DNA from 2 places in the Vogesella facilis genome. Region 2 is predicted to be linked to the other one. Evidence: predicted binding sites of a transcription regulator. Region 2 holds the regulator's gene; the other holds the start of a gene.
The links. Region 2 encodes NrdR, which represses ribonucleotide reductase genes. Its sites were predicted from a motif close to AAANACNATATATNGTNTTT; they were not measured.

Region 1: a site for NrdR is predicted at 6,912-6,931, ahead of ACFOLG_RS08930 (ribonucleoside-diphosphate reductase subunit alpha). Genes of this name have one in related genera too.

What each region holds. Positions count from the first base shown of each region.
Region 1 is NZ_JBHRXN010000022.1:143,077-157,539, forward strand. Features, by position in the region: gene purL (phosphoribosylformylglycinamidine synthase) at 1-3,258, opposite strand, end outside; gene ACFOLG_RS08910 (P-II family nitrogen regulator) at 3,409-3,747, shown strand; gene ACFOLG_RS08915 (outer membrane protein assembly factor BamD) at 3,816-4,607, opposite strand; gene rluD (23S rRNA pseudouridine(1911/1915/1917) synthase RluD) at 4,776-5,900, shown strand; gene pgeF (peptidoglycan editing factor PgeF) at 5,890-6,624, shown strand; gene ACFOLG_RS08930 (ribonucleoside-diphosphate reductase subunit alpha) at 7,156-10,017, shown strand; gene ACFOLG_RS08935 (hypothetical protein) at 10,414-10,992, shown strand; gene ACFOLG_RS08940 (ribonucleotide-diphosphate reductase subunit beta) at 11,092-12,174, shown strand; gene ACFOLG_RS08945 (RNA-directed DNA polymerase) at 12,635-14,329, shown strand; gene ACFOLG_RS08950 (hypothetical protein) at 14,319-14,463, shown strand, end outside.
Region 2 is NZ_JBHRXN010000006.1:87,948-102,410, reverse strand. Features, by position in the region: gene ACFOLG_RS02590 (aminotransferase-like domain-containing protein) at 1-209, shown strand, start outside; gene ACFOLG_RS02585 (cold shock domain-containing protein) at 289-831, shown strand; gene ACFOLG_RS02580 (carboxypeptidase M32) at 1,003-2,487, opposite strand; gene ACFOLG_RS02575 (hypothetical protein) at 2,566-3,252, opposite strand; gene ribD (bifunctional diaminohydroxyphosphoribosylaminopyrimidine deaminase/5-amino-6-(5-phosphoribosylamino)uracil reductase RibD) at 3,354-4,463, opposite strand; gene ACFOLG_RS02565 (GNAT family N-acetyltransferase) at 4,460-4,996, opposite strand; gene nrdR (transcriptional regulator NrdR) at 5,059-5,514, opposite strand; gene rfaD (ADP-glyceromanno-heptose 6-epimerase) at 5,674-6,669, opposite strand; gene ACFOLG_RS02550 (DUF924 family protein) at 6,724-7,302, opposite strand; gene rfaE1 (D-glycero-beta-D-manno-heptose-7-phosphate kinase) at 7,338-8,300, opposite strand; gene pyrF (orotidine-5'-phosphate decarboxylase) at 8,318-9,064, opposite strand; gene lapB (lipopolysaccharide assembly protein LapB) at 9,085-10,248, opposite strand; gene ACFOLG_RS02530 (lipopolysaccharide assembly protein LapA domain-containing protein) at 10,280-10,573, opposite strand; gene ACFOLG_RS02525 (integration host factor subunit beta) at 10,744-11,040, opposite strand; gene rpsA (30S ribosomal protein S1) at 11,050-12,729, opposite strand; gene cmk ((d)CMP kinase) at 12,885-13,544, opposite strand; gene aroA (3-phosphoshikimate 1-carboxyvinyltransferase) at 13,691-14,463, shown strand, end outside.

The DNA of each region.
Region 1 (14,463 bases), on a different contig from region 2:
GGCCAGTTGCACGCGGCCGGCGATGATGTCGGACATGTGCACGTCCACCGCCTCGAAGCCGGCGCGGGTGAACGCGGCGGCCATTTCGATCTGGCCGTTGACGCCCTGCTCGCGCAGGATGGCGATGCGCGGACGCGCGCCGGTAGCGATGAACGGCGCCGCCGGGTTTTCTTCGGTGTCGAAAGTCAGCTCGGCAAACAGGCCACGCACATTGCTGTCGGCAATCTGCGCGTATTCGCTGTCGGCGCCGGCCGGGTTGTCACGCAGACGCTGCAGGCGATAGCTGGTCTCGGACCAGGCCTGCTGCAGGGCCACGCGGCTTTCGGCAAACAGTTCCTGCTCGCCATGCACCAGGCGCAGTACACCGTCGCTGGACGGCATGCCGATCACCGACACCAGCGCCGACAGGCCCATGATGTCGAAACGCTTGAGCACGTTGTCGATCTCGTCGGCCGCCACTTGCAGCACCGCGCCCAGCTCTTCGTTGAACAGCACGGCGTTGACGTTGGCCGCATCGCCGCCGGTCAGCGCGGACAGCTCGACTTGCGCGCCCAGATGGCCGGCAAAGCACATTTCGGCCAGCGTGGCGAACAGGCCGCCATCGGAACGGTCGTGGTAGGACAGCAGCTTGCCGTCGTCCACCAACGACTGGATCACGGTGAAGGCGGCGGACAGCTGCTCGGCATCGTCCACGTCCGGGGTCTGGCCGGACAGGTCTTTCCACACCTGGCCGAACACCGAGGCGCCGAGGCGGTTCTTGCCGGCGCCCAGGTCCAGCAGCAGCAGCGCGCTGTCGGCAGCCTGCAGTTGCGGGGTAACGGTCTTGCGCACGTCGGCCACCGGCGCGAAGGCGGAGATGATCAGCGACAGCGGTGCGGTAACGGCTTTCTTCTCGTCACCGTCCTGCCAAACCGTCTTCATCGACAGCGAGTCCTTGCCCACCGGGATGCTGACATCGATCTGCTGGCAGATATCGGACACCGCCTGCACGGTGGCGTACAGATTGGCTTCCTCGCCCGGGTGGCCGGCAGCGGCCATCCAGTTGGCGGACAGCTTGACGTTGCCCAGTTCGCCCACGTTGGCCGCAGCCAGGTTCAGCAGCGATTCGCCCACCGCCATGCGGCCGGAGGCCGGCGCGTCGAACAGCGCGGCCGGGGTGCGTTCGCCCATCGCCATGGCTTCGCCCAGCGTGGTGTTGAAGCCCATGGTGGTTACTGCCACGTCGGCTACCGGCACCTGCCACGGGCCGACCATCTGGTCGCGCGCGGTCATGCCGCCCACGGTACGGTCGCCGATGGTGATCAGGAAGCTCTTGTCGGCCACGGTCGGGTTGCGCAGCACGCGGTAGGCCGATTCTTTCAGCTGGTACTGCGCGCCGTTCAGCTCGCCGGTCACCACGGTCTTGGACTTCACGTCGCGGGTCATGCGCGGCGGTTTGCCCAGCAGCACGTTCAGCGGCATGTCCACCGGGTTGTTGTCGAAGTGGTCGTCGCGTACCTGCAGGTGGCCGTCATCGGTGGCCACGCCCAGCACCGCGAACGGGCAGCGCTCGCGCTCGCAGATGGCGGTGAAGGTGTCCAGGTCCTGCGGCAGGATGGCCAGCACGTAACGCTCTTGCGATTCGTTGGACCAGATCTGCATCGGGGTCATGCCCTTTTCTTCCAGGTGCACCTTGCGCAGCTGGAAGATGGCGCCACGGCCGGCGTCGTTCACCAGCTCCGGGAAGGCGTTGGACAGGCCGCCGGCGCCCACGTCGTGCAGCGACACGATGGGGTTGGCCGCACCGCGCTGCCAGCAGCGGTCGATCACTTCCTGGCAGCGGCGTTCGATTTCCGGGTTGCCGCGCTGTACCGAATCGAAGTCCAGGTTTTCGCTGTTGGCGCCGGTATCCATCGAGGATGCCGCGCCGCCACCCAGGCCGATCAGCAGGCTGGGGCCGCCCAGCTGGATCAGCAGTGCGCCTTCCGGAATCTCGTTCTTGAAGATCTGCTGTTCCTGGATGCTGCCCAGGCCGCCAGCGATCATGATCGGCTTGTGGTAGCCGCGGCGCTCGCCCTGGAAGTCTTCTTCGAAGGTGCGGAAGTAACCGGTCAGATTCGGACGGCCGAATTCGTTGTTGAATGCGGCGCCGCCGATCGGGCCTTCGAGCATGATGTCGAGCGCGGAGGCGATGCGGCCCGGCTTGCCGTAATCCGGGCTTTCCCACGGCTGCTCGAAGCCCGGGATGTTCAGGTTGGAGACGGTGAAACCGGTCAGGCCTGCCTTCGGACGCGAGCCGCGGCCGGTAGCGCCTTCGTCGCGGATTTCGCCGCCGTTACCGGTGGAGGCACCGGGGAACGGGGAAATCGCGGTCGGGTGGTTGTGGGTTTCCACCTTCATCAGGATGTGGGTCGGCTCTTCGCTGTAGGCGTAGCTGTTGCTGCCCGGCTGCGGGTAGAAGCGCTCGATGGTGGCGCCTTCGATCACCGAGGCATTGTCCTTGTACGCCACGCGGGTGCCCTGCGGGTGGGCGTCGTGGGTGTCGCGGATCATGCGGAACAGCGACTTGGCCTTCTCTTCGCCGTCGACGATGAACTTGGCGTTGAAGATCTTGTGGCGGCAGTGCTCGGAGTTGGCCTGCGCGAACATCATCAGCTCGACGTCGGTCGGGTTGCGCTCCAGCTTGATGAAGTTTTCCACCAGGTAGTCGACTTCGTCCGGCGACAGCGCCAGGCCCATGTCGGCGTTGGCCGCATCCAGTGCCTCCTTGCCGCCAGCCAGGATGTCCACGCTGGTCAGCGGTTGCGGGTCGACATGCACGAACAGGCGATTGGCGTCGTCCAGCGAGGCCAGTACCGTTTCGGTCATTCTATCGTGCAAGAGGCCCGCCAGACGTTGGCGAGCCTCGGTATTCAATGCGGATGCGGTCTGCACGCGATACGCGATGCCGCGTTCGATGCGCTGGATGACTTCCAGGCCGCAGTGGCTGGCGATGTCGGTGGCTTTGGAGGCCCACGGCGACAGCGTGCCCAGGCGCGGGGTAACCAGGAACAACTCGCCGGTCGGTTCTTGCGCCAGCGGCGGCTCGCCATAGGTCAGCAGTTTTTCCAGTACGGCGACTTGCGACTCGGTCAGCGGCGCCTCGCTTTCGGCGAAATGCCAGTATTCCGCCGCGATAGTCAGATCGGGTAGACCCGCTTCGCGTGCAGTCTGGAGGAGTTTATCAAGTCGGAACTGGGACAGGGCAGCACCGCCCCGCAGCTTGAGAATGTGCGACATTGTGTTCCCGCAACAAGGTGAGACAAGGATCAGGAAAGCGCGTCATAATACACGGAATCCCTCATATTTTTAAGGCCGCACCCAGATTATTGTCTGTCAGCCGCCCTGCCACCCATCCGGTTAGCCAAGAAAAATCAAGGAGTTGCGAACATGAAAAAGATCGAAGCCATCATCAAGCCATTCAAGCTCGACGAAGTGCGCGAGGCGCTGTCCGAAATCGGCATCAACGGCCTGACCGTTACCGAGGTGAAGGGCTTTGGCCGCCAGAAAGGCCATACCGAACTGTATCGCGGCGCCGAATACGTGGTGGATTTCCTGCCCAAGGTGAAGATCGAAGTGGTGATTGCCGACGACCTGGTGGATCGCGCCATCGAGTCCATTGTCAGCAGCGCCCGCACCGGTAAGATCGGCGACGGCAAGATTTTCGTGACCTCGGTGGAACAGGTGGTGCGCATCCGCACCGGCGAAACCGGCGAAGACGCGGTGTAAGCTCCACCGCGCACACACAGCAGCAAAAAAAACGGCGCCCGCAGGCGCCGTTTTTTATGCCACGGGGCTCAACCCCAGAACTGCCACCACGGCAGCTCCTTGCCACGCCACTGCTGGCCGGCAAACGGGCTTTTCGGGTAGTTCAGCTGCAGCACGCGCAGGCTGTCCTGGCTCAGGTCCTTCATGCCCAGCTTGTCGTAGGCCACGGCCATGATCGCCAGCGCCTCGTCGTTGTAGCCGGTGTTGCCATACTCTTTCAGCACGGTCTGCGCACGGCTGGCCGCGGCCATCCAGGCGCCGCGCTTCATGTAGTAGCGCGCCACGTGCATTTCGTTGCCGCCCAGCGCCACCACCAGGCGCTGCATTTTCTCGGTGGCATCCTCGGCATACTTGCTGTCCGGGAAGCGCACGATCAGCTCGCGGAAGGCGGCATAGGAATCGCGCACCGCTTTCGGATCGCGCTCGCTCATGTCCTGACCGGTCATGCGCGACAGGAAGGAGGTGTCATCGTTGTAGTACACCAGGCCCTTCAGGTAGTACATGTAGTCCACGTTCTGGTGCGTCGGGTACAGGCGGATGAAACGGTTGGCCGCGGCCACCGCCAGCTCCGGCTCGGCATCCTTGTAATGGGTGTAGGCCTGCTCCATCAGCGCCTGCTGCGCTTGCTTGCCATACGGGTAGCGGGCTTGCAGCGTCTCATACAGCTTGATGGCGCGCGTGTAGTTGCCGCCGTTAAGCTCGTCGCGGGCTTCGGAATAAAGGCGGTCTACCGACCAGCCGCGGGTTTCATCCTGGGTGTCTACCGTGGCACAACCCGCCAGCAACAGCGCGGCGAGCAAGGATACAAAGCGTTTTTTCATGAGACGTCCCTGTTTAGACTGCGCACGATTATAACCAAAACAGCCCGCCACGCACGCCCCGCGCAGCAGTGCGGCCAGCCCGGCGGCGGCCACCGCCATGCAGGCCGGCAGGACAACCCCCGCCGAAACCTTTAAAATCACTCCTTTAGAAGAACACGCACCAACACCATGAACGAACAAGACCTGCTCGGCGACGAATTGCTGGACGACGAAACACTGGACAGCGGCAGCGAGCCCGAAGCCGAGATGAAACAGCTGACCGTGCCGTACGAACTGGGCGGCGAACGCCTGGACGGCGCGCTCTCCAAGATGCTGCCCGACTACTCGCGCAGCCGCATGACGCAATGGATCAAGGACGGCAAGGTCAAGCTGGACGGCAAAGTGGTCGCCGGCAAGACCAAGCTGCTGGGCGGCGAGATCATCGACCTGGAAATCGTGCGCGCGCCGGATGAACAGGCCTACCAGCCGGAACCGGTGGAATTCCCGGTGCTGTACGAAGACGAACACCTGATCGTGGTCAACAAACCGGCCGGCATGGTAGTGCACCCGGCGGTAGGCAACTGGAGCGGCACCCTGCTCAACGGCCTGCTGTACCGCTACCCGGAGCTGGCCAAGATTCCGCGCGCCGGCATCGTGCACCGCCTGGACAAGGACACCTCCGGCCTGATGGTGGTGGCACGCAGCCTGCAGGCGCAAACCAACCTGGTGCAGCAGCTGCAGGCCCGCACGGTAAAACGCGTCTATCGCGCCATCGCCACTGGCATCGTACCGTTCGACGGCAAGATCGAAACCCTGATCGGCCGCGACCCGCACAACCGCCTGAAAATGGCGGTGGTGCGCTTTGGCGGCAAGCCGGCCATCACCCACCTGCGCGTACTGGAGCGCTTTGCCGACTTCAGCTATGTGGAATGCAAGCTGGAAACCGGCCGCACCCACCAGATCCGCGTGCACATGCGCGAGGCCAAACACCCGCTGGCCGGCGACCCCAGCTACGGCAACCCGCGCCACCACGGCAGCGAAGCCGCCGACGCCATCATCAAGCAGCTGGGGCGCCAGGCACTGCACGCCTACACCCTGGCGCTGGTGCACCCGGTAACCGGCATCACCCGCAGCTGGAAAGCGCCGGTGCCGGACGACATGAAGGCGGTGCTGGAAGTGCTGCGCACCGAGGCCGAGGAAAAACAGGCCGCGGCCAACGCCAAGCAGGCGCAGAAAGCCGCGGAAATCTCCGACGACGATGACGACGACTGGGACGACGACGATTACGACGTAGAGGTGCACTATGTCCCATGACTGGATCACGCCGGCGTGGCCGCTGCCGGCCAATGTCGGCAGCCTGATCACCACCCGTAGCGGCGGCGTCAGCCCTGCCCCGTATGCCAGCCTGAACCTGGGCGACCACGTGGGCGACGCTGCGGCCAACGTTGGCGCCAACCGCGCACTGCTGCGCCAGCAACTGCCGGCCGAACCGGCCTGGCTGGAACAGGTGCACGGCACCGTGGTGGTGGATGCCGCCTCGGTGGCACCCGGCAGCAAGCCCAAGGCCGACGCCAGCTTCAGCCGCACCCGCGGCGCGGTGTGCGCCATCATGACCGCCGACTGCCTGCCGGTGCTGCTGGCCGACCGCGCCGGCACCGTGGTGGGCGCCGCCCATGCTGGCTGGCGCGGGCTGTGCGGCGGCGTGATCGAAGCCACCGTGCAGGCGATGAACGAGCCGGCGGCCAACCTCATCGCCTACCTGGGGCCGGCCATCGGCCCGGACGCCTTCGAAGTGGGCGCCGAGGTGCGCGATGCCTTCCTGGCGCACGACATCCACGCCGTAACCGCCTTCCAGCCGATCGAAGACGGCAAATACCTGGCCGACATTTATCTGCTGGCACGGCAAAGGTTGGCCGCACTCGGCATCGACGAGGTGTACGGCGGCGAGATGTGCACGGTGATCGACCGCGCGCGCTTCTTCTCCTACCGCCGCGACCAGGTCACTGGCCGAATGGCCAGTCTGATCTGGATCAGCTAAACACAACATCTTGTGTTCCAAGGGCGGCTCACCCCGCCCTTTCCCGTTTTTGGCGTCGCCAAATTGCCACACGCCGTTGCCGGCCGCACTGCGCGCCGCCAGCACACCGGGCGCAAAGCCTTGATGCAACAGGCATGTCGCATCCACGTCACAACAACATGAAACCGTCACAAAAATATATAACGCGCCGCTAAGCCAATACTGGCTTGAATTTCGGTTTTTCGCCGCCCTGTCAAGACTTGTTCCGCCGTCCCTTCACCACTAGAATTTGCGTCGATTTCACGTGCCAACCCACTATATTGTGTTTGTGCACAACTGGCGCACAGCTTTTCAACAGAGTTGTCCACAACCAGCCGCCACGTTTGCGCCGCACCCTGGCCCGCCGCCAGCGTGCCGTCGCCAACGAGTCGCTAACAAAGCCCGGCCAGCCACTGGCTGTGGCCCCGAATCCGCAGCCGCGGTTTTGTTAGCGACTCCCGAGCGGGCCGTCAGGTCGATCGAATAACCCGAACCCACCACGAGGGAAAGACAATGCCACTGACCACCACCGAAGCGAACACCGCCGCCGAACTGGGCCGCGCCGCCGCACCGCAGGCGGACTTCAGCCAGTACAAGACCATCCGTCGCAATGGCGCCGTTGTTGCGTTCGAGCCGGTAAAAATCTCCATCGCCATGACCAAGGCCTTCCTGGCGGTGCTGGGTGCCGAGAGCGTCAATTCCGCCAGCATCCGTGACAAGGTGGCCCAGCTCACCGAAGGCGTGGTCAATGCGCTGATGCGTCGCAAGCCGGAAGGCGGCGCCATTCACATCGAAGACATCCAGGACCAGGTAGAACTGTCCATGATGCGTGCCGGCGAGCACGACGTGGCCCGCGCCTACGTGCTGTACCGCGAACAGCGCTCGCAGGAGCGCGCCGCCCGCGGCGAAGCGCTGCACCAGATCCAGATCAACGTGGTACGCAAGGACGGCCGCAAGCTGCCGCTGGACGTGGCCCGCCTGCGCGGCACCATCGAGGCCGCCTGCGTGGCGCTGGCCAACACCGACGTGGACGCCATCCTGTCCGAGACGCTGAAGAACATCTACGACGGCGTATCGGAAGAAGAAGTCAACAAATCCGCTATCCTGGCCGCCCGCGCGCTGATCGAGCAGGACCCGGCCTACGACCTGGTAACCGCCCGCCTGCTGCTGGGCAATATCCGCCTGGAAATCCTCGGCGAGGCCGTCAGCCAGGCCGAGATGGACACCCACTACCCGCTGTACTTCCCGGATTTCATCAAGAAAGGCATCGCCGCCGAGCTGCTGGATGAAAAACTGGGCGAGTACGACCTGAAAAAACTGGGTGCCGCACTGAACCCGGAGCGCGACCTGCAGTTCGGCTACCTCGGCCTACAGACCCTGTACGACCGCTACTTCCTGCACGTGGACGGCACCCGCATCGAAATGCCGCAGGCGTTCTACATGCGCGTCGCCATGGGTCTGGCGCTGAACGAGGTGAACCGCGAAGACCGCGCCATCGAGTTCTACAACGTGCTGTCCAGCTTCGACTTCATGTCATCCACCCCGACGCTGTTCAACTCCGGCACCCGCCGCAGCCAGCTGTCCAGCTGCTACCTGACCACCATCGCCGATGACCTGGACGGCATCTACGAAGGCATCAAGGAAAACGCGCTGCTGTCCAAGTTCGCCGGCGGCCTGGGCAACGACTGGACCCCGGTGCGCGCCATGGGCAGCCACATCAAGGGCACCAACGGCAAATCGCAGGGCGTGGTGCCGTTCCTGAAAGTGGTGAACGACACCGCCGTGGCAGTAAACCAGGGCGGCAAGCGCAAGGGCGCCGTGTGCGCCTACCTGGAAACCTGGCACGCCGACATCGAAGAGTTCCTCGAGCTGCGCAAGAACACCGGTGACGACCGTCGCCGCACCCACGACATGAACACCGCCAACTGGATTCCGGACCTGTTCATGAAGCGCGTGATGGAAGGTGCCGACTGGTGCCTGCTGTCGCCGTCCGAATGCCCGGACCTGCACGACCTGGTGGGCAAGGAATTCGAAAAGGCCTACACCGCCTACGAAGAAAAAGGCCGCCGCGGCGAGCTGAAAGTATTCAAACAGATTCCGGCCCTGAGCCTGTGGCGCAAGATGCTGACCATGCTGTTTGAAACCGGCCACCCGTGGATCACCTTCAAAGATCCGTGCAACGTGCGCAGCCCGCAGCAGCACATGGGCGTGGTACACAGCTCCAACCTGTGCACCGAGATCACCCTGAACACCAACGACGACGAAATCGCCGTGTGCAACCTGGGTTCCATCAACCTGGCCCGCCACCTGAAGCAAGGCGCCAACGGCCCGGAACTGGACACCGAAAAGGTTGGCCGCACCGTGCGCGTGGCACTGCGCATGCTGGACAACGTCATCGACATCAACTTCTACCCGGTGAAGAAGGCGCGCAACTCCAACCTGAAACACCGTCCGGTGGGCATGGGCATCATGGGCTTCCAGGACTGCCTGCACCAGATGCGCGTGGCCTACGCCAGCGAAGCGGCGGTGGAATTCGCCGACGTATCGATGGAAGCCGTGGCCTACCACGCCTACATGGCCTCCACCGAGCTGGCCGAAGAGCGCGGCCGCTACCCGTCGTACAAGGGCAGCCTGTGGGATCGCGGCATCCTGCCGCACGACAGCATCAACCTGCTGGCGGCAGAGCGCGGCGGCTACCTGGAAGTGGACCGCAGCGAACGCATGGAATGGAGCAAGTTGCGTGACCGCATCGCCAAGCACGGCATGCGCAACTCCAACGTGCTGGCCATCGCCCCGACCGCCACCATCGCCAACATCATCGGTGTGTCCGCCTCCATCGAGCCGACCTACCAGAACCTGTTCGTGAAATCCAACCTGTCCGGCGAATTCACCGTCACCAACGAATACTTGGTGCGTGACCTGAAAAAGCTGGGCCTGTGGGATGAAGTAATGGTCGCCGACCTGAAATACTTCGACGGCAGCCTGGGCCGCATCGACCGCGTACCGGCCGAGCTGAAAGCCATCTACGCCACCGCATTCGAAGTCGACCCGCGCTGGCTGGTGGAAGCCGCCTCCCGTCGCCAGAAATGGATCGACCAGGCGCAATCGCTCAACCTGTACATGGCTGGCGCATCGGGCAAGAAACTGGACGAGCTGTACAAGCACGCCTGGGTGAAAGGCCTGAAGACCACCTACTACCTGCGCACCCTGGGCGCCAGCTCGGCGGAGAAATCCACCGGCCGTGGCGGCGAACTGAACGCGGTAGCCTCCGGCCCGGCCGCAGCCGCGGCACCGGCCGCCGTGGTGGACACCACCCCGGCCACCGACGCCAAGTTCTGCTCCATCGACAACCCGGATTGCGAGAGCTGCCAGTAAATTGCGTCAGGGGCTGACGGCCCCTGATAAATAGATTCTTTTATTAATTCATAACCCCGGCAGGAGCCATTTCTTTAGAGAAATACTTCATGAAATCGAACACGGGGATTTTCGTTGCTTTTGTAGTAGTGGCACTAATTCTTATTGCTGTCCTTTGCATGACTTTTGGGTATGGCCTAAAGCTCTCTGGAGCATTCGAATACTCAATAATGGCAGCAAGTGGAGCAATGGAGCTGGTACCACCTACTAAATAATAAGCAGCACCCTAGAAGGTTGGCCGCATGCGGCCAACCTGCATCCCTCAGCCGCTTCCCGCGAGGCGGCTGAGGAATGCGCCGAACCCGGTTTCGCCCAGCCAGTCCAACCGCAGTGACACCCGTCACCAAGGAGACAACCATGCGTCGCTTACTGACACTGTGCCTGCTCGGCCTGCTGGCCGGCTGCACCACCATGGCGGACCAACTGCACGGCAGCCTGCAACCACCGGCCGGCCTGGGCTATGCCGTGTTTTCCATGACGGTACACACCTACAACCCCAGCTACGCCTCGGCCAACCTGAACTGGCGCGGGCTGGACAATGACCAGCGCGGCATCGTGTACGCCAACTTCGGCACCGATACCGTGTTTGGCGAAGAAGGCATGACACCGGTAGACGGCAAGCTGCAATTGCTGGCACTGCCGCCGGGGCGCTACCAGCTGCAACAAGCCTATGCGCAGTGGAACGACGATCCGGAACGCTGGCCGTTTGGCTACCAGGGCAACGCCAGCTTCCGCCTCGACAAGCAGTTTGAAGTACGCGCCGGCCAAACCGTGTACCTGGGGCAAGTGCGCTTCAACCTGGATTACCGGCCGGACGTGGAATTTGGCGATGAGCAAAAACGCGACTTCGGCCACATGCACCGCGTGTGGAAAGTAAACGATCTGAGCGCCATCCGCCTGCAGCCGTTCAGCGGCAAAGTCGGCCGCGGCTACTAGCCGCCGCGCAGCCGGTAACAACCAAACAAACTGCGGCCAACCCCAAAGGTTGGCCGCAAGCGAAACACCCAAGCAACTTAAAAAATAACTGGAGCTAACATGCTGAGCTTTGACGATACCCCGCTGGCCGCCGCCACCCCGAGCAACTCCATGGACGCGCACGGCACCAACCGTGTCAACGTGGTAGACAAGAAGGTGATCAACGGCACCACCGACGTAAACCAGCTGGTGCCGTTCAAGCACAAATGGGCATGGGAAAAATACCTGGCGCAGTGCGCCAACCACTGGATGCCGCAAGAAGTAAACATGCAGCGCGACATCGAACAGTGGAAAACCGGCCAGCTCACCGAAGACGAAATGCGCATCGTCAAGCGCAACCTCGGCTTCTTCGTTACCGCCGACAGCCTGGCGGCCAACAACATCGTGCTCGGCACCTACCGCCAGATCACCAGCCCGGAATGCCGCCAGTTCCTGCTGCGCCAAGCGTTTGACGAAGCCATCCACACCCACGCCTACCAGTACATCGTGGAAAGCCTGGGCCTGGACGAAGGCGAAGTGTTCAACGCCTATCACGAAGTAACGTCCATCCGTAACAAGGACGAATTCCTGATCCCGTTCATCGACGTACTGTGCAACCCGGAATTCAAGACCGGCACCCTGGAAAACGACCAGAAACTGCTCAAGTCGCTGATCGTGTTCGCCTGCATCATGGAAGGCCTGTTCTTTTATGTGGGCTTCGTGCAGATCCTGGCGCTGGGCCGCCAGAACAAGATGACCGGCGCCGCCGAGCAGTACCAGTACATCCTGCGCGACGAATCCATGCACTGCAATTTCGGCATCGACCTGATCAACACCATCAAGCTGGAACAGCCGGAAATCTGGACCGAAGACTTCAAGGCCGAAATCACCGAGCTGTTCAAGAAAGCCGTGGACCTGGAATACGCCTACGCCGAAGACACCATGCCGCGCGGCGTGCTGGGCCTGAACGCCAGCATGTTCAAGGAATACCTGCGCTTCATCGCCAACCGCCGCATGCAGCAGATCGGCCTGGAACAGATGTTCCCGGGCGTGAATAACCCGTTCCCGTGGATGAGCGAAATGATCGACCTGAAGAAGGAAAAGAATTTCTTTGAGACCCGGGTAACCGAGTACCAGACTGGTGGGGCGCTAAGCTGGGATTAATAAGTCATTTGTCAGAAGTCGGAAAGGTTGAAATTTTGTAGTCAAAGTTTGAAATTTCCGGTAGCCAAAGCATGAAATCTTGCTTTGCACAACGAAAAGGCCCTGCATTTGCAGGGCCTTTGTCATGTTCAGGGGTAGTAGCCGTTTATGAAACTGTCACGCACCAAGGACTTCGGCATATCGGCCAAAGCGGACGATGAGGCCACGTGCGACGGGCGACTACTGAGCATGCGAAAGCCGACAAAGCCGACGTCGATATGATACCCGCCATGAATGGGGATTCCCCACAAGCTCCTCCGGGCCTATTCTTGCTCAAAAAAAGATATGCTGACCGGATGTAGGAAGCAATAATTGGGATACGCACAGTGTGGCGATGGGTGTCGCTTTGGCACCAGTGCAAGATAAACAACAAGATGCGACTTGCCAATTGCTGCAAACATCGCATCGTGAGGAGAATTTCTTGCTGAAACCGGAACTGCGTCACTTTGAACGCGCCGCTCGCGAGATTGCAGAGCATGGCGATAACGACACGCTCCCGTTTGATGTCGATATCCGATTCTGTAGGGACGAGGCTCAGGCTCTCGCGTCGATTGCGCATGGCTTCTATTCCGAACTCCGCGACAGTCCGTCGGTAAAGGACAACCATGAGCGAATCGCGGAGTTGCACGTCTACAGCGAGCGCCTTCTTGCTCCGTCTGGTCCAACCGGATTCCGAGTAATCACCAAGATTCACCTATTCTGGAACATTTACCTCAATGGTCTAGCCATCGCCATCGCAGAGGCGCTCGAGCCACATCGCTCTGCAGGCGCGCACTCTTACCGATTCCTAGCAACGGGCGACAAGGACCTGTTCGATAGCGCGTGCTCATGGCGCGCGTTCAAAGAAGAGACCATTCGACAAGCGTCGATGGCTCCAGAACATGCGGTCATCGTGCAGACCGACATCTCGAGCTTCTATGAACACGTCTCGCATCACTACATCGAGAATCTCATAAACCGCCTCGGCGGCGACGCCCCAGCCGTCTCTAAGCAGGTCAATGCTCTGCTGAGCAAGCTCTTTGCGGGGCGCTCGTTCGGTCTTCCAGTTGGGGGACAAGGGGCGCGTATTCTTGCGGAGCTCTTTCTCAATGAGGTGGATACTGCCATGGGGGCCAAAGGCGTCTGGGGCAACCGGTATGTCGACGACTATGTCCTAGTTGCAGCCAACACCGCTGAGGCATATCGAGCCTTGGGCGTCCTGGCGCAGTGTTTGATGGACTACGGCCTCAGCTTAAACAAGTCTAAGACAGTGTTCCTTTCTGCTAAACACTATTGCGACTACGTCGCTTCGCAGCTGGGCGGAGACGACGCGGAAGCAGCCAAACTGCGGCAAATCGACATCAAATTCGACCCTTACTCCGACAGCCCCGAAGCAGATTACGACTCGCTAGTCGAGACGGTCGAAGCGCTCGATGTTCGGTTGCTTCTGAACCGTGAGCTCGAGAAGGCGCTTCCAGATACGTTCCTGGTCACCCAGATTGGCAGGACCATTCGTCTTCACGAACCTGCCGTGGCTCTTGAAATCGCTGCAACGCTGCTGAAGCAGCAGAATCTGCATGCTTTCCGCTCCTCCTTTTCCACGATCATGCGAGGCATCGCCAATCTACGGGGAGACGACAGGTTCGCTGCCGTCCACGGGACCCTAGACCAGTTGCTCGACCAAGTTCCGATTCACTCCGCGCACCTACTGAAGGCCGACACTAGCCTCCTACACTACCTGCGATGCTTGCGGTTCCAGAGAACTCCCGCTCGCGCAAACTTCGTGAGTGAACTCTACGACAAAACGCAGCTTGATGCGGTCCGACGCGCCTGTATCGACTGCTGGCGGGGTTGGAAGGATGCGGTCGCATTCAACCACCTGCGAAACCGATGGCAGCAATTCAGCCCTGAGTGCCAGCGCCTTTATTGGCTGACTTCATACTGCTTCGGCGATGAGGGTGAAAAGGCGCGTCAGCAAGCCAAACGCGCCACAGCTCAATACTGGGAACTTGGGGTTGAACTTCCCTTTGATGAAGAACGGGACAAGGCAAAGCTCGCGACGCTTCCCCGTGGCGCAGAGCCTCGATTTGCTGCAGTGTTCACGCGCTGGGCGAAGGGTCTTGGCGATGCAGTTTGACCCGCGAACTGTGGCACGGGAAATTCCTGGCATTTTCGACGAGATATTCCCTCAACTCACTCCGGGCATAGTCGCTCACTTCAATGCGGCATCGCAGGTCGTCCCTGTGCAATCGATCTGCAAAGACCTGCTGC
Region 2 (14,463 bases):
GGGTGGAGCTGCCGGAGGACTACGACACGGTGGCGCTGTTCCACGCCGCCATCGCCGAGCGCATCAGCATCTCGCCCGGCCCGCTGTACTCCCCCAGCGGCCGCTACCGCAACGCGCTGCGGCTATCCTGCTGCCAGCCGCTGGACGAACGCTACGTCGGCGCACTGCAACGGCTGGGCGAGCTGGCGCGCGGGGCGCGGGTGGGGTGAGACGCTCCACAGCGGCCGGCACAATAATCAAACTGTATAAATGCCGTTACAATGCCAGCACCACCATCGGGGCGCAGACATGGCTTACTACGGCACCATTACCCGCTGGCTGGATGACAAGGGCTACGGCTTCATCCAGCGCCAGGACACCAAGGAAGAAGTCTTCTTCCACATCAGCGATTGCCCGGCAACCGGCATCCGCCCGCAGCTGGGCTGGCTGGTTTCATTCGAGCTGAAGAACGGACGCGACGGCAAAGCGGCAGCCTGCCGGATACAAGGCAAAGGCTTCGGCGCTAGCCGACCGGAGCGCCCTTCCCGTCAGCAAGCACGACAAAAAACCAGCGCCAGCAGCATGCTGCTTGCTGTCGCACTAATCGCCGGACTCGGTTATTTCGGCTATCAGCGCTACCACGCACGCGCCACGGTAGCGGAGGCAGACGCCATCCTGTCACAGCAGACCAGCCCGCTGGCCGCAGATAGCTCGCCGCAGTTCAGCTGCGATGGCCGGCAACACTGCTCGCAGATGCGCTCCAAGGAGGAGGCGCTGTACTTTCTACAGCACTGCCCGGATACCAAGATGGATGGCGACAGAGACGGCGACCCATGCGAAGACCAGTTCTGAGCCGGGGGCATGATCGCGTGAGAACAAGGTGCTAACGCAACCTGTTTTGCAAAGCGGCAGCGCACACGTTGCCTGCAACAACCCTTGAACGCCTGCGGCCAACTTAGCACGACCGCCAAACAACAACGGCGGCTCGCCATGAGCCGCCGTCATCCGCAATTCACCCCTGCCTTACAGGTAGCGCGCTTCCAGGTGGGCACGGAAGTGCGCCGGGTTCAGCGCCTCCCCGGTGGCGCGCTGTACCAGTTCACCGGTTTCCCAGCGGCTGGCCTGCGACCAGATATTGGCCTGCAGCCAGTCGAACACCGGCGCCAGGTCGCCGGCGGCGATGCGGCTGTCCAGATCCGGCACCTGGCGGCGGATAGTGGCGAAATACTGCGCCGCGTACATGGCGCCCAGGGTGTAGCTGGGGAAGTAGCCGAAGCTGCCGTCGGTCCAGTGGATGTCCTGCAGGCAGCCGTCACGGTAGTTGCCGCGGGTGTCGATGCCGAGGTAGGCCTGCATTTTCTCGTCCCACAGCGCCGGGATGTCCTCGGCCTCGATGTCGCCCTCGATCAGCGCGCGCTCGATCTCGTAGCGCAGGATCACGTGCGCCGGGTAGGTCAGCTCGTCGGCATCGACGCGGATGAAGCCGGGGCGCACGCGGCTGTACATGCGCGCCAGGTTGGCCGCATCGAACGCCGGCTGCGCGCCCAGGTGCTTGCTCACCAGCGGTGCAATCAGCTGCAGGAAGGCCGGGCTGCGGCCCAGCTGCATCTCGAACGCCAGGCTCTGGCTCTCGTGAATGCCCATCGAGCGCGCCTGTCCCACTGGCAGGTGCACCAGTTCGCGCGGCAGCTGCTGTTCGTAACGGGCATGGCCGGTCTCGTGCACGATGCCCATCATGCTCTGCATGAAGTCGTCGTCGCGGTAGCGGGTGGTGATGCGCACGTCCTCGGCCACGCCGCCGCAGAACGGGTGCACCGACACATCCAGCCGGCCGGCGGCGAAATCGAAGCCCAGCAGCCCCATGATCTCCATCCCCAGCGCACGCTGGCTGTCCACCGCGAACGGGCCCTGTGCCGGCTGCAGCGCGTCGCCGGCCTGCTTGTCCATCGCCTGGCGGATCAGCCCCGGCAGCCAGCTTTTGACGTCACCGAAGATACGCTCGACTTCGGCGCTGTTCATCCCCGGCTCGTACTTGTCCATCAGCGCGTCGTAGCGGCCCTTGCCGGTGGCGTCGGCCAGCAGCTGCGCCTCTTCGCGCGACAGCCGCAGCACCTCGCGGAAATTGCCGAGAAAGCCCTGCCAGTCGTTGGCCTTGCGCTGCTCGCGCCAGGCGTGTTCGCAGCGGCTGCCGGCCAGAGCCTTGGCTTCCACCAGCGCGGCCGGCAGCAGGTTGGCGTGCTGCCAGCTGCGGCGCATTTCGCGCAGCGAGGCGCGCTGCAGCTCGTTCAGCTCCTGCTGCTCGGCCGCGGCCAGCCAGGCGTTGAGCTGCGGGTCGGTCAGCGTAGCGTGCATCAGCACCGACAGCTCGGCCATGGCGGCGCCGCGGGCGTCGTTGCCGCCGGGCGGCATCATCGCCGCCTGATCCCAGCCGGCGATGGCGGCCAGGTGCTGGTAGCGGTACAGGCGGGTGAATACGGTTTCCAGCTGCGAATAGGCGGAAGCGGTCATGCGGCACTCCAGTTCAAGACAAGGTTGGCCGCATGATGCCAGTGGCAAGGATGGCGCTCAATTGGCCATCAGGGCAGCTCAGAGCGGCTGCGGGGCGACAAATTGCCCGCGCACGTCGGCATCGGGAAATGACAGCCAGTAGTAGAAGAATTCGCGGGCGATGGTGAGGAAGGTTTCGCTGGCGAAGCTGTCGGACAGGTGCAGCAGCATGGCATCCACCGCCATGCGGTAGCTGTCCGGGTGGTGCGGCTGGTCGTGCAGCAGGAACAGCAGCGGCTTGAGCAGCTCGCCGCGCTCGCCCAGCACGTCTTCTTCCGAACCCAGCTCGTACAGCTGGCCGAGGTACAGCTCCAGCGACGGCGGGAAGCTGTCGAAGCCGGCATCGCTCATGCGCTGTTGCAGGTCGTCGAACGACGCCAGCACCGGCAGCCGCACGTGGCGGGTGGTGAAGCCGGAACGGGCGTTGAGTTCGGTGACTTTTTTAACGTCGCCGATCCAGAAGTAGTAGTACTCGCGCGCGGCGGTCATCGCCCCGGGACGATCTTCCGGCGCGCACAGCGACAGCAGCGCGTCCACCGCGGAGCGGAAAATGGTGGTGGTGCGCGGCTGGCCACGCACGATCAGGTTGAGCCGGGTCAGCACCCGGCGGCGCAGCGCCAGCACCTCGCTGTCCGCGCCCTTGCTCTCCAGCAGGCGCAGGTAGGCATCCAGTGCGTCCTGCGCATCCCCTTTGTCGCTTTTAGCGCTTTTTTCGGCACTGCTCATCCGTGGCCTTCTCCTGAGTGCAGACCGGCTGGTTCTGCGCGGTGTGCAGCATAGCGGTTCATGTGTTATCCGACAATTCGCCGGGTGCGCCAAGCGCGAAATCAGTGTGACTGCGGGCGCAGCTGCAGGCGCAGATCGCGGCCAACCATGCGCAGGTCCAGCAGCTGCAGCGCCAGCTTGTCGTCCAGCGAGCTTAGCGCCGGCCAGTCGAACAGCCCGCGCGCGGCATCGCCGGCCAGGTACGGCGCCAGGTACAGCACGATCTCGTCCACCAGCCCGGCCTGCAGCAGCGCGCCGTGCAGGCCGGCGCCGGCTTCCACCATCAGCTCATTGATGCCGGCGGCGGCCAGCTCGCGCAGCAAGGCGGCCAGATCGACATGGCCGTCCTGCGCCGGCAGGGTCAGCACCGTTACGCCGCGCGCGCGATACGGCTGCAGGCGGGCGTCGTCCGCCACCGTGGTGGCCAGCCATACCGGCGCCACGGCGGCATCGTAAATGCGGGCGCTCGGCGCGGTGGCCAGCTGGCTGTCCAGCACCACCCGCGCCGGCTGGCGCAGACAGGGCACGTCACGCACGGTGAGCTGCGGGTCGTCGGCCAGCACGGTACCGCTGCCGGTGAGCACGGCGCAGTTGGCCGCCCGCAGTGCATGCACGTCGCGGCGCGCGTCGGCAGAGGTGATCCACTGGCTGACGCCGTTGAGCAGCGCGGTCTTGCCGTCCAGCGTCGCCGCCGCCTTCAGCGTCACGTACGGCCGCTGCCGCGTCACCCGCGACAGGAAACCGCGGTGCACGCGCTGAGCCTCGGCCTGCAGCAGGCCGGCGGCGGCGGCGATGCCGGCCGCCTGCAGCATGGCAATGCCGCGGCCGGCCACTTCGTGGTAGGGGTCGACCATCGCCGCCACCACGCGGCCGATGCGTTCCGCGATCAGCCGCTCGGCGCACGGCGGGGTGCGGCCGTGGTGGCTGCACGGCTCCAGCGTGACATAGGCGGTGGCGCCGGCCGGGCTGAGGCCACGGGCGTAGCAATCCTTGATCGCCTGGATCTCGGCATGGTCGCCGCCCACCTGCAGCGTGGCGCCCTCGCCGATCACCACGCCGTCCTTCACCAGCACGCAGCCGACGCCGGGGTTGGGCGCCGCGCGGCGGGTGGCGGCCTCGGCCAGGCGCAGCGCCTGCTGCATGTAACGGTGGTCGTCGCTTGAGAAAGTCATGCTGCCGGCTGCCATTCGTGCGCCAACAGGCTGTAGATACGGGCATCCCAGTGCCGGTCGCGGATATACAGGTAGCCGCGCAGCACGCCTTCCTGCTGGAAGCCCATGCGCTCGGCCACCGCGCAGCTGCGCAGGTTGGCCGCGGCGGTGATGATCTCGATCCGGTACAGGCCCAGCTCCCGGTAGGCGCAGCTCAGCAGCTGCTGCAGCGCCTGCGGCAGGATGCCGCGGCCAACGTAGGCGTCGGCCAGCCAGTAGCCGATGGCCGCGCGGCGGTCATGGTGGCTGATGCTGTGCAGATCGCACACCCCTACCGGCTGGCCATCCAGCTCGATCAGGCAGGTGCGCGATGCGCCCAGCCGCCGCTCGCAGGCGCGCAGCTGCAGAAACTCGCGCACCTGCGCCTCGGTCTGCGAGGTTTCCACCCACGGCAGCCACTGCCCGAGGGCATCGCGGCTGCTGTTGACCAGCGCAAACAGCTGCGGCGCATGCTGCTCTTCGGCATCGCACAGGGTGATAAGGGGAGTCGTCATCTGCAGCCTCCATGCCCGCTGCGCCGGGGGCGGCCTGCCGGCAGGCAAGCGCAGCGCCGGCGTCAGTCTTTTTTCTGGATTTCCTTGATGGCATCGCTGAATTCGGCGATGTCCTGGAAGCTCTTGTACACCGAGGCGAAGCGCACGTAGGCCACCTTGTCCAGCTTGGCCAGCTCGTTCATCACCATCTCGCCGATCTGGCGGCTGGATACCTCGCGCTCGCCCAGCTGCAGCAGGCGCTGGCAGATGCGGTCGATGGCGTCGTCCACCAGCGGGGTGGACACCGGGCGCTTGTGCAGCGCGCGCAGGAAGCTGGTGCGCACTTTTTCCACGTCGAACTCGGTGCGGTGGCCACCGGTCTTCACCACCTGCGGCATGCGCACGTCGGCGGTCTCGAAGGTGGTAAAGCGCTTTTCGCAGCCCAGACAGCGGCGGCGGCGGCGGATGGTGCTGCCATCGTCACTGACGCGGGAGTCCACCACCTGGGTATCGATGCCGCCGCAGAAAGGACATTTCATTGTTTTACGTCTCGCTTGCTTGCCATAGCCGGATGTTATCAGCAAACCCGCCGTCAATTTAAGCCTTGCCATCAAGAGATGACGGCAATTTGCCGCCGCCGGCAGCAAAACGGGCTGCCCAAGGCAGCCCGTGACGGTGCTTGCGGCCAACCTGGCGGCTTAGCGGCTGATCAGCCAGTCCACGTAGCGGTCCACGCCCTGCTCGACGGTGAGCATGGCATCCTGGTAGCCGGCTTCGCGCAGCTTGCCGATGTCGGCCTGGGTGAAGCTCTGGTACTTGCCCTTCAGCGCGTCCGGGAAGTCGATGTACTCCAGGATGCCCTGCTGCACCAGCTCGGACAGTGTCAGCGCCGGCTTGCCTTCGTGGCGGCGGCAGGCGTTGACGGTGGCCACCGCCACGTCGTTGAACGGCTGCGCACGGCCGGAGCCGAGGTTGAAGATGCCGCTCTGCTCCGGGTGGTCGAGGAAGTACAGGTTGACCTTCACCACGTCCTCCACCGACACGAAGTCGCGGCTCTGGGTGCCGTCGGCGTAGCCGTCGTAGCCGCCGAACAGCTTCACCTTGCCGGTGTCGCGGTACTGGTTGAAGTTGTGGAACGCCACCGAGGCCATGCGGCCCTTGTGCTGCTCCTGCGGGCCGTAAACGTTGAAGTAGCGGAAGCCGGCCACCTGCGCAGTGAGGCCTTCCGCCATGCGGCGGCGCAGTACCTGGTCGAACAGGAACTTGGAGTAGCCATAGACATTGAGCGGGCCTTCGTACTGGCGGTCTTCCTTGAACACCGTGCCCTTGCCGTAGGTGGCGGCGCTGGAGGCGTACAGCAGCGGGATTTCCTCGGCCTGGCAGAATTCGAACAGTTCCAGCGTGTACTGGTAGTTGTTCTCCAGCATGTACTTGCCGTCGTGGTTCATGGTGTCCGAGCAGGCACCCTGATGCAGGATGGCGCGGATCTCGCCGTCGAAATCGCCGCTGCCGATCAGGTTGATGAAGTCCTGTTTGTCCAGGTAGTCGCTGATCTCGCAGTCCACCAGGTTGACGAACTTGTCGCCGCGGGTGAGGTTGTCTACCGCCAGGATGTCGGTTTCGCCACGCGCGTTCAGCGCCTTGACGATGTTGGAGCCGATGAAACCGGCGGCGCCGGTAACCACGATGGTCATGGGAATTCCTTTTTCAGGCGGGCCGGCCTGCGGCCAACCCGGTATCAGATTCGGTTAAAAGCTGCTGCCCGGCTGCTGCAGGAAGGCGGTTTCCTCCGCCGTGCTGGCACGCCCCAACGCCGCATTGCGGTGTGGAAAGCGGCCGAAGCGGACGATGATGTCGCGGTGGCGGCCGGCGTAGTCCACCACCCCGGCGTAACCGGGGCTGTCCGCCGGCAGCGCGGCGAAGCGACGCAGACACTCGTCCTGGTCGGCCAGCTGCTCGCTGTGCTCCAGCGGCAGGTAGCAGAACCAGCGCGCCACCGGCGGCAGCTGCTGGTCCAGCGCTGCGGCCAACATGCGGTGTGCCACCTGCTGCGCCAGCGCGTCGCTGGCAAAGGCGCGCGCCTCGCCGCGGAACAGGTTGCGCGGGAACTGGTCGGCGACCAGCAGCCAGGCCAGCGCCAGGCGGGCATCGTCCAGCACCGGCGGCAGCGTGCCGGCCTGCAGCGCCGTCACCAGCGGCAGGAAGCGCTCGCGGATGACGCCATCGAACACCGCATCCTTCTTGAACCAGGCGTCGCGCGGGATGGCCAGCATCTCGTCACTGTCGCCACCGAACCAGAACTGCAGGACTTCCTCGTGCCACAACATGCGTGCCTCGCTTTCCTGCGGCTAATGGGCGCCGCTTACAGTGCAAACAGCTCGCGCTGATGGCACACGGCAGTGCCGAGTTTGGCCACCACGATACCGGCGGCGGCATTGGCCAGGCGCATCGCCAGCGGCATGTCCAGCCCGGCGGCCAGCATCAGGCCGAGGGTGCCGATCACGGTATCGCCGGCACCGGACACGTCGTACACCTCTTTCGCCAGCGTCGGTTCGTGTACTGCGCCGTCGGCGCGGAACAGCGTCATGCCTTCTTCGCTACGCGTCACCAGCAGGGCGTCCAGCTGCAGCTCGCTGCGCAGCGCCTCGGCCTTGGCGCCGAGCTGTTCGTCGCTCTGCCAGCTGCCGGCCACCTGGCGGAATTCGCTACGGTTCGGCGTTAGCAGCGTGGCGCCGGCGTACTTGCTGTAGTCGTCGCCCTTGGGGTCGATCAGTACCGGCTTGCCGGCGGCACGCGCCAGTTCGATCATGCGCGCCACGTGGGTGAGGCCGCCCTTGCCGTAGTCGGACAGGATCACCACGTCGTGCGCGGCAACGATGGCGGCGTAGTCGTCCAGCTTGTCGGCCAGGATCTCGTGGCTGGGCGCGTCCTCGAAATCGAGGCGGATCAGCTGCTGCTGACGCGCCACCACGCGCAGTTTCACGGTAGTGGAAATCTCTGCGTCGCGCTTGAGCGAGGCCTGGATGCCGTCGGCGGCCAGCAGCCGTTCCAGCGCGGTGGCGGCTTCGTCGTCGCCGACCACCGACAGGATGGTGGCCTGGCCACCCAGCCCGGCGATGTTGCGCGCCACGTTGGCCGCACCGCCGGCGCGTTCTTCCATGCGGTTGATGCGCGCCACCGGCACCGGCGCCTCCGGCGAGATACGGCTGACATCGCCGAACCAGTAGCGGTCCAGCATCACGTCGCCCACCACCAGCACGCGGCTGGCGGCCAGTTTGTCACGCAGGGTTTCGGGCATCAGGCCCAGTTGCTGCAACAGGCTCATGTTTGTCCTCCGCCGGTTCAGGCCCGGCCTTGCTGCCAGGCACGGATATCGGCGTTGATGCCGGTCAGCACCGCCAGCGGGTCCACCGCCTTGGTGATCGGGCGGCCGATCACCAGGTAGTCGGCGCCGCCCTGCAGCGCGGCCACCGGCGTCATCACCCGGCGCTGGTCGTCGGCGACACTGTCGGCCAGGCGGATGCCCGGCGTCACCAGCTTGAAGTCCTGGCCGAGCTCGGCCTTCAACAGCGGCGCTTCCTGCGCCGAGCACACCACGCCGTCAAAACCGCTGTCGCGGGTCAGCCGCGCCAGGCGCAGCACCTGCTCCTGCGGCGGCACGCTGATGCCGATTTCGGCCAGGTCGGCGGCTTCCATGCTGGTGAGCACGGTGACGGCGATCAGCAGCGGACGCTGGCTGTAGTTGGCCAGCGCCTCGGCGGCGGCCGTCATCATGCGGCGGCCGCCGGAGGCATGCACGTTGACCATCCACACGCCGATGTCGGCCGCCATCTTGCAGGCATGCGCCACGGTGTTGGGAATGTCGTGGAATTTCAGGTCCAGGAACACCTGGAAGCCGCGTGCGGCCAACTGTTCCACCAGCTGCGGGCCGGCGGCGGTAAACAGCTCCTTGCCCACTTTCAGGCGGCACTGGCTCGGGTCGAGACGGGCGGCAAAGGCCAGCGCGGCATCGGCAGTGGAGAAGTCCAGTGCCACCAGCACCGGCGAGGCCACGTTGGCCGCGGCATTATCAAGGATCAGTGGATTCATGCTTGGTCGTGTCGGTGAATTCAATTGGTTTCCGAGCGGTTGGGCGTGAAGCTTTCCCACTCGCCGCAGGCCGGGCAGTGCCAGAAGAACGCCCGCGAGCGGAAATTGCAGCGCTTGCAGCGGTGCACGGTCAGTTTCTGCGCGTGCTTCATCACCAGCGCGCGCGCCACTTCGGCGTCCATGCGCCCTTCCGGGCTCAGCTCGTCCATCTGCGCTTCGATCAGGCGATACACGCCCAGCAGGTTCGGCCGCGCGTGCACCGCCTCGCGCACCGCCTCCAGCGCCTTGGCCTCGCCTTCGTAGGTGGCCACTTTCTGGTACAGCAGATCGGTCAGCTCCAGCTGCGAGAAGGTGCGCTGGTAGCCGCGCAGCAGGGCGATGCCTTCCTGCGACTTGCCCAGCGCCTCGTGCGCGTCGAACAGGCGCTCGGCCACCATCGCCAGGTATTCGTAGTTCTGTTTCTCGATCGCCTGCCAGGCGGTGATCGCCGCTTCCAGATGGCCGGCGGCCACTTCGATGTCGCCCAGCAGGATGCTGGCGCGCACGCACTTGCGGTTGGCCGCAAACGCCTCGGCCACGTAGTGACGGGCCTTGTCGTAATCGGACTGGTACAGCGCGGCCTGCGCCAGTTCGCAGAAGAACTGCGCTACTTCGTGCTGGAAGGAATGCGCATCGCTGCGCAGCTCGCGCGCGGTGGCAATCGCTTTCTCCCAGTCGCGGTCCTGCTGGTAGATGCTCAGCAGCTGCTCGCGCGCCGACTTGCCCATGTGGTGGCTTTTCAGCAGCGTCAACAGCAGCTCTTCGGCCCGGTCCACCAGGCCCGCCTTGTGGAAGTCCTGCGACAGCTCGAAGCGCACCTGCGCCTTCTGCTCGGCGGTCAGGTCCGGCAGCTCCAGCAGTTTCTGGTGCAGGCGGATGGCGTGATCGTTCTCGCCGCGACGGCGGTACAGTTTGCCCAGGCTCAGTTGCACGTCCAGCGCATCAGGATGCGCGCGCGCCACTTCCGCCAGCGAGCGCGACGCCGCATCGGTGCGGTCGTCCACCAGCGCATCCAGCCCCTTGTAAAACGCAGCCGGCACTTCCTTGGCCTGCTTCAATACGGCGCGCATGTCCACGCGCGCGGCCAGCCAGCCCAGGCCAAAGAAAGCCGGGAACAGCAACAGCCACCACAGATCTAGATCCAACATTCAACCTCGGATAGGGAAAACCGCCGGCTCAGTCGGCCAGGGCATCGCTCGGATCGGCCACCACCTTGCTGGCGGCCTGACGGGAACGCAGCTCTTTCTTGAGCTGCGACAGCTCGCGACGAACGCGCAGGGAATAGGCAAACGTGGCCAGCAGGCCAATGACGGCGCCGGCGACAAAGAAAATCAGCAGCAGCAGGATCAGCGGCACCTGCCAGCTATGGCCGAAAAACAGCTTGAACTCGACCACGGTGCTGTTCTGCACGGTGACCGCAACCAGCAACACGAGCAGCAGCAGCTCAAACAAGCGGAACAGGTAACGCATGGGACTCTCACTTGGTTCGCAACCCACAGGTTGCCGATGACATCACGCCAGCGACAAAACGACCAGCGTCGCAAGTTTAAACGAAAGCGCGATGCGTCCCAAGCGCGCATGGCATAAAAAAACGCTGCGACCGGTGGTCGCAGCGTTTTGCTAGACAGACAACAAGCAACTTATTGGTCAGCGCCGTCCTCGAGATCGACTCGCTCGCGCAATTCCTTGCCTGCCTTGAAGTGAGGCACGTATTTCTCTGGAACGACAACGCTGCTGCCAGACTTGGGGTTGCGGCCAACCCGCGGCGGACGGTAGTTCAGATCGAAACTGCCGAAGCCGCGAATCTCGATTCGCTGCCCTTTTGCCAGGCTGCCGGCCATCGCATCCAGAATGGTTTTGACGGCCAGCTCAGCATCTTTGGCGACCAACTGAGGATAACGCTCGGCAAGCCTCGCAATAAGCTCAGATTTGGTCATGTCCATAAATTACTCGTTGCCGCCGGACAGTTTGGCTTTCAGCAGCGCGCCCAGGCTGGTGGTACCAGCAGACACGTTGGCATCGGAGGATACGGCTGCCATGGCAGCTTTCTCTTCCTGCATGTCCTTGGCCTTGATGGACAGGCTGATGGAGCGGGACTTGCGGTCAACAGCGATGATCACGGTTTCAACTTCGTCACCCTCTTTAACGTGGGTGCGGATGTCTTCAACGCGGTCGCGGGACACTTCGGAAGCGCGCAGGTAGCCTTCAACGTCGGCTTCCAGCTGGATCACGGCGCCCTTGGCATCAGCAGACTTAACCACGCCCTTCACCAGGGAACCCTTGTCGTTCATGGCAACGAAGTTGTTGAACGGATCGCCTTCCATCTGCTTGATGCCCAGGGAGATGCGCTCTTTTTCCACGTCGATGGACAGAACCAGCGCTTCAACCTCGTCACCCTTCTTGAACTTGCGCACGGCTTCTTCGCCAGCTTCGGTCCAGGACAGGTCGGACAGGTGAACCAGACCGTCGATGCCGCCCGGCAGGCCAACGAACACGCCGAAGTCGGTGATGGACTTGATCGCGCCCTTCAGCTTGTCGCCCTTCTTGAAGTTGTCGGCGAATTCGTTCCACGGATTGGCCTGGCACTGTTTCATGCCCAGGCTGATACGACGACGCTCTTCGTCGATTTCCAGGATCATCACTTCCACTTCGTCGCCAACCTGAACTACCTTGGACGGGTGTACGTTCTTGTTGGTCCAGTCCATTTCGGACACGTGTACCAGACCTTCGATGCCCTGCTCGATTTCCACGAACGCACCGTAGTCGGTCAGGTTGGTCACCTTGCCGAACAGGCGGGTGCCGGACGGGTAACGACGGGACAGGCCCACCCACGGATCTTCGCCCAGTTGCTTCAGACCCAGCGATACGCGGTTCTTCTCTTGGTCGAACTTCAGTACCTTGGCTTCTACTTCGTCGCCAACGGCCAGAACTTCGGACGGGTGCTTCACACGACGCCATGCCAGGTCGGTGATGTGCAGCAGGCCGTCGATACCACCCAGGTCAACGAACGCACCGTAGTCGGTGATGTTCTTGACGATACCCTTGATCACTGCGCCCTCTTTCAGGGTTTCCAGCAGTGCCTTGCGCTCTTCGCCCAGGGTCTCTTCCAGCACGGCGCGGCGGGAAACAACTACGTTGTTACGCTTGCGATCCAGCTTGATAACCTTGAACTCGACTTCCTTGCCTTCGTACGGAGTGGTGTCTTTCACCGGACGCACGTCAACCAGGGAACCCGGCAGGAAGGCGCGGATGCCGTTAACCATAACGGTCAGACCACCCTTAACCTTGCCGCTGATAACGCCGGACAGAATCTTGCCAGCTTCCAGCGCTTCTTCCAGGTCAACCCAGGCAGCCAGACGCTTGGCTTTTTCACGGGACAGCTTGGTTTCGCCGAAACCGTTTTCCAGGGAGTCAATCGCCACGGTCACGAAGTCGCCGATTTTCACTTCCAGCTGACCGTTGTCGCTCTTGAATTCTTCAACCGGGATCAGGGATTCGGACTTCAGACCGGCGTTAACGGTCACGAAGTTGGAATCAACGCCAACCACTTCAGCGGTGATCACTTCACCAGCGCGCATTTCCTGCAGGGAGAGGCTTTCCTCAAACAGCGCGGCAAAGCTTTCCATTTCGAAGGTAGTCATTCGTATACTCACATAAGCGTGCCTTGCGTCACACGGGTCAAGTTGAAATACGCAGCCAGCGCAAGGAGTTACAAGCTGCGTTTACAAAAAATTAATGGCCGGGCCACGGCATTGCGGTCATCGCCTGCGGCCTGAAAACATCAGACGGCGGCGAACCACGCCAGCACCTGATCGACCGCCTGGTCGATAGTCAGGGCCGAGGTGTCCAGCAAGCGGGCATCCGGCTCTTGTCGCAGCGGGGCAACCGGGCGCGCTGCGTCACGCGCGTCACGCTCGGAAATATCCAGCTGAATCCGATCGAGATTAGCAGATTCTCCCTTAGCGATCAACTGCTTATAGCGGCGTTCGGCACGCACCCCGGCGCTGGCGGTCAGAAAAACCTTCAGATCGGCACGCGGAAACACCACCGACCCCATGTCGCGGCCGTCGGCCACCAGGCCCGGCGGGGTCAGGAAGGTGCGCTGGCGCTCCATGAGCGCGGCGCGCACTTCCGGCAGCGCCGCCACTTTGGAGGCGCCCATGCCGATATCTTCGGCGCGGATCGCCGCGCTGACATCGTTGCCATCCAGCCACACCTTGCCGTCGCGGAACGCCGCCGGCAACTGTGCGGCCAACCTGGCCACGCCGTGGGCGTCTTCCCAGCTCACCCCTTCACGCAGCGCGTACAGCGCGGTGAGGCGGTACAGCGCGCCGGAATCCAGATAATGGAAGCCCAGCTTGTCTGCCACCAGCGCGGCCACGGTGCCCTTGCCGGAGGCGGACGGGCCGTCGATGGTGATTACGGGTTTCAACGTAGGCATGTCACATCGCCTTGAATCAAAACCGGCAATTGTAACGCAGCTCGCCACCCGGCAGCAGGTTTGCGTCGCAGTGCACAAAACCGGTACAGTCGCTGCACGAGATCACCCCCGTGCGGCGCCCTGCCGCCCGCCAAAAAGACAAGACCATGGAACAACTCACGCTGCACCCGATTCCCCGCCTGGCCGGCACGGTAAAACTGCCCGGCTCGAAGAGCATCTCCAACCGCACCCTGCTGCTGGCCGCGCTGGCCGACGGCCCTACCCTGGTGCGCGATCTGCTGGACTCCGATGACATCCGCCGCATGCTGGAAGCATTGGCCACGCTGGGCGTGAAAGTGGAACAGCAGGGCGACAGCCGCGACTTCCTGGTGCACGGCACCGGCGGTGCCTTTGCGGTGAAGGATGCCGACCTGTTCCTAGGCAATGCCGGCACCGCCTTCCGCCCGCTCACCGCCGCACTGGCGCTGATGCAGGGCAACTACCACCTGCATGGCGTGCCGCGCATGCACGAGCGCCCGATCGGCGACCTGGTGGACGCGCTACGCGTGGCCGGCGCCGACATCCGCTACCTGGGCAACGACGGCTACCCGCCGCTGCAGATCCACCCGGCCGGCATCAGCGCCGGCAAGGTGATTCCGGTGAAGGGCAATGTCTCCAGCCAGTTCCTCACCGCGCTGCTGATGGCACTGCCGCTGACCGGCGACAGCGTCACCATCGAGGTGGTGGGCGAGCTGATTTCCAAGCCGTATATCGAGATCACCCTCAACCTGATGGCGCGCTTCGGCGTCAGCGTGCAGCGCGACGGCTGGCAGCGCTTTACCATCGCCGCCGGCCAGCGCTACCGTGCGCCGGGTGAAATCCACGTCGAGGGCGATGCCTCCAGCGCTTCCTACTTCCTGGCGGCCGGCGCGCTGGCCGG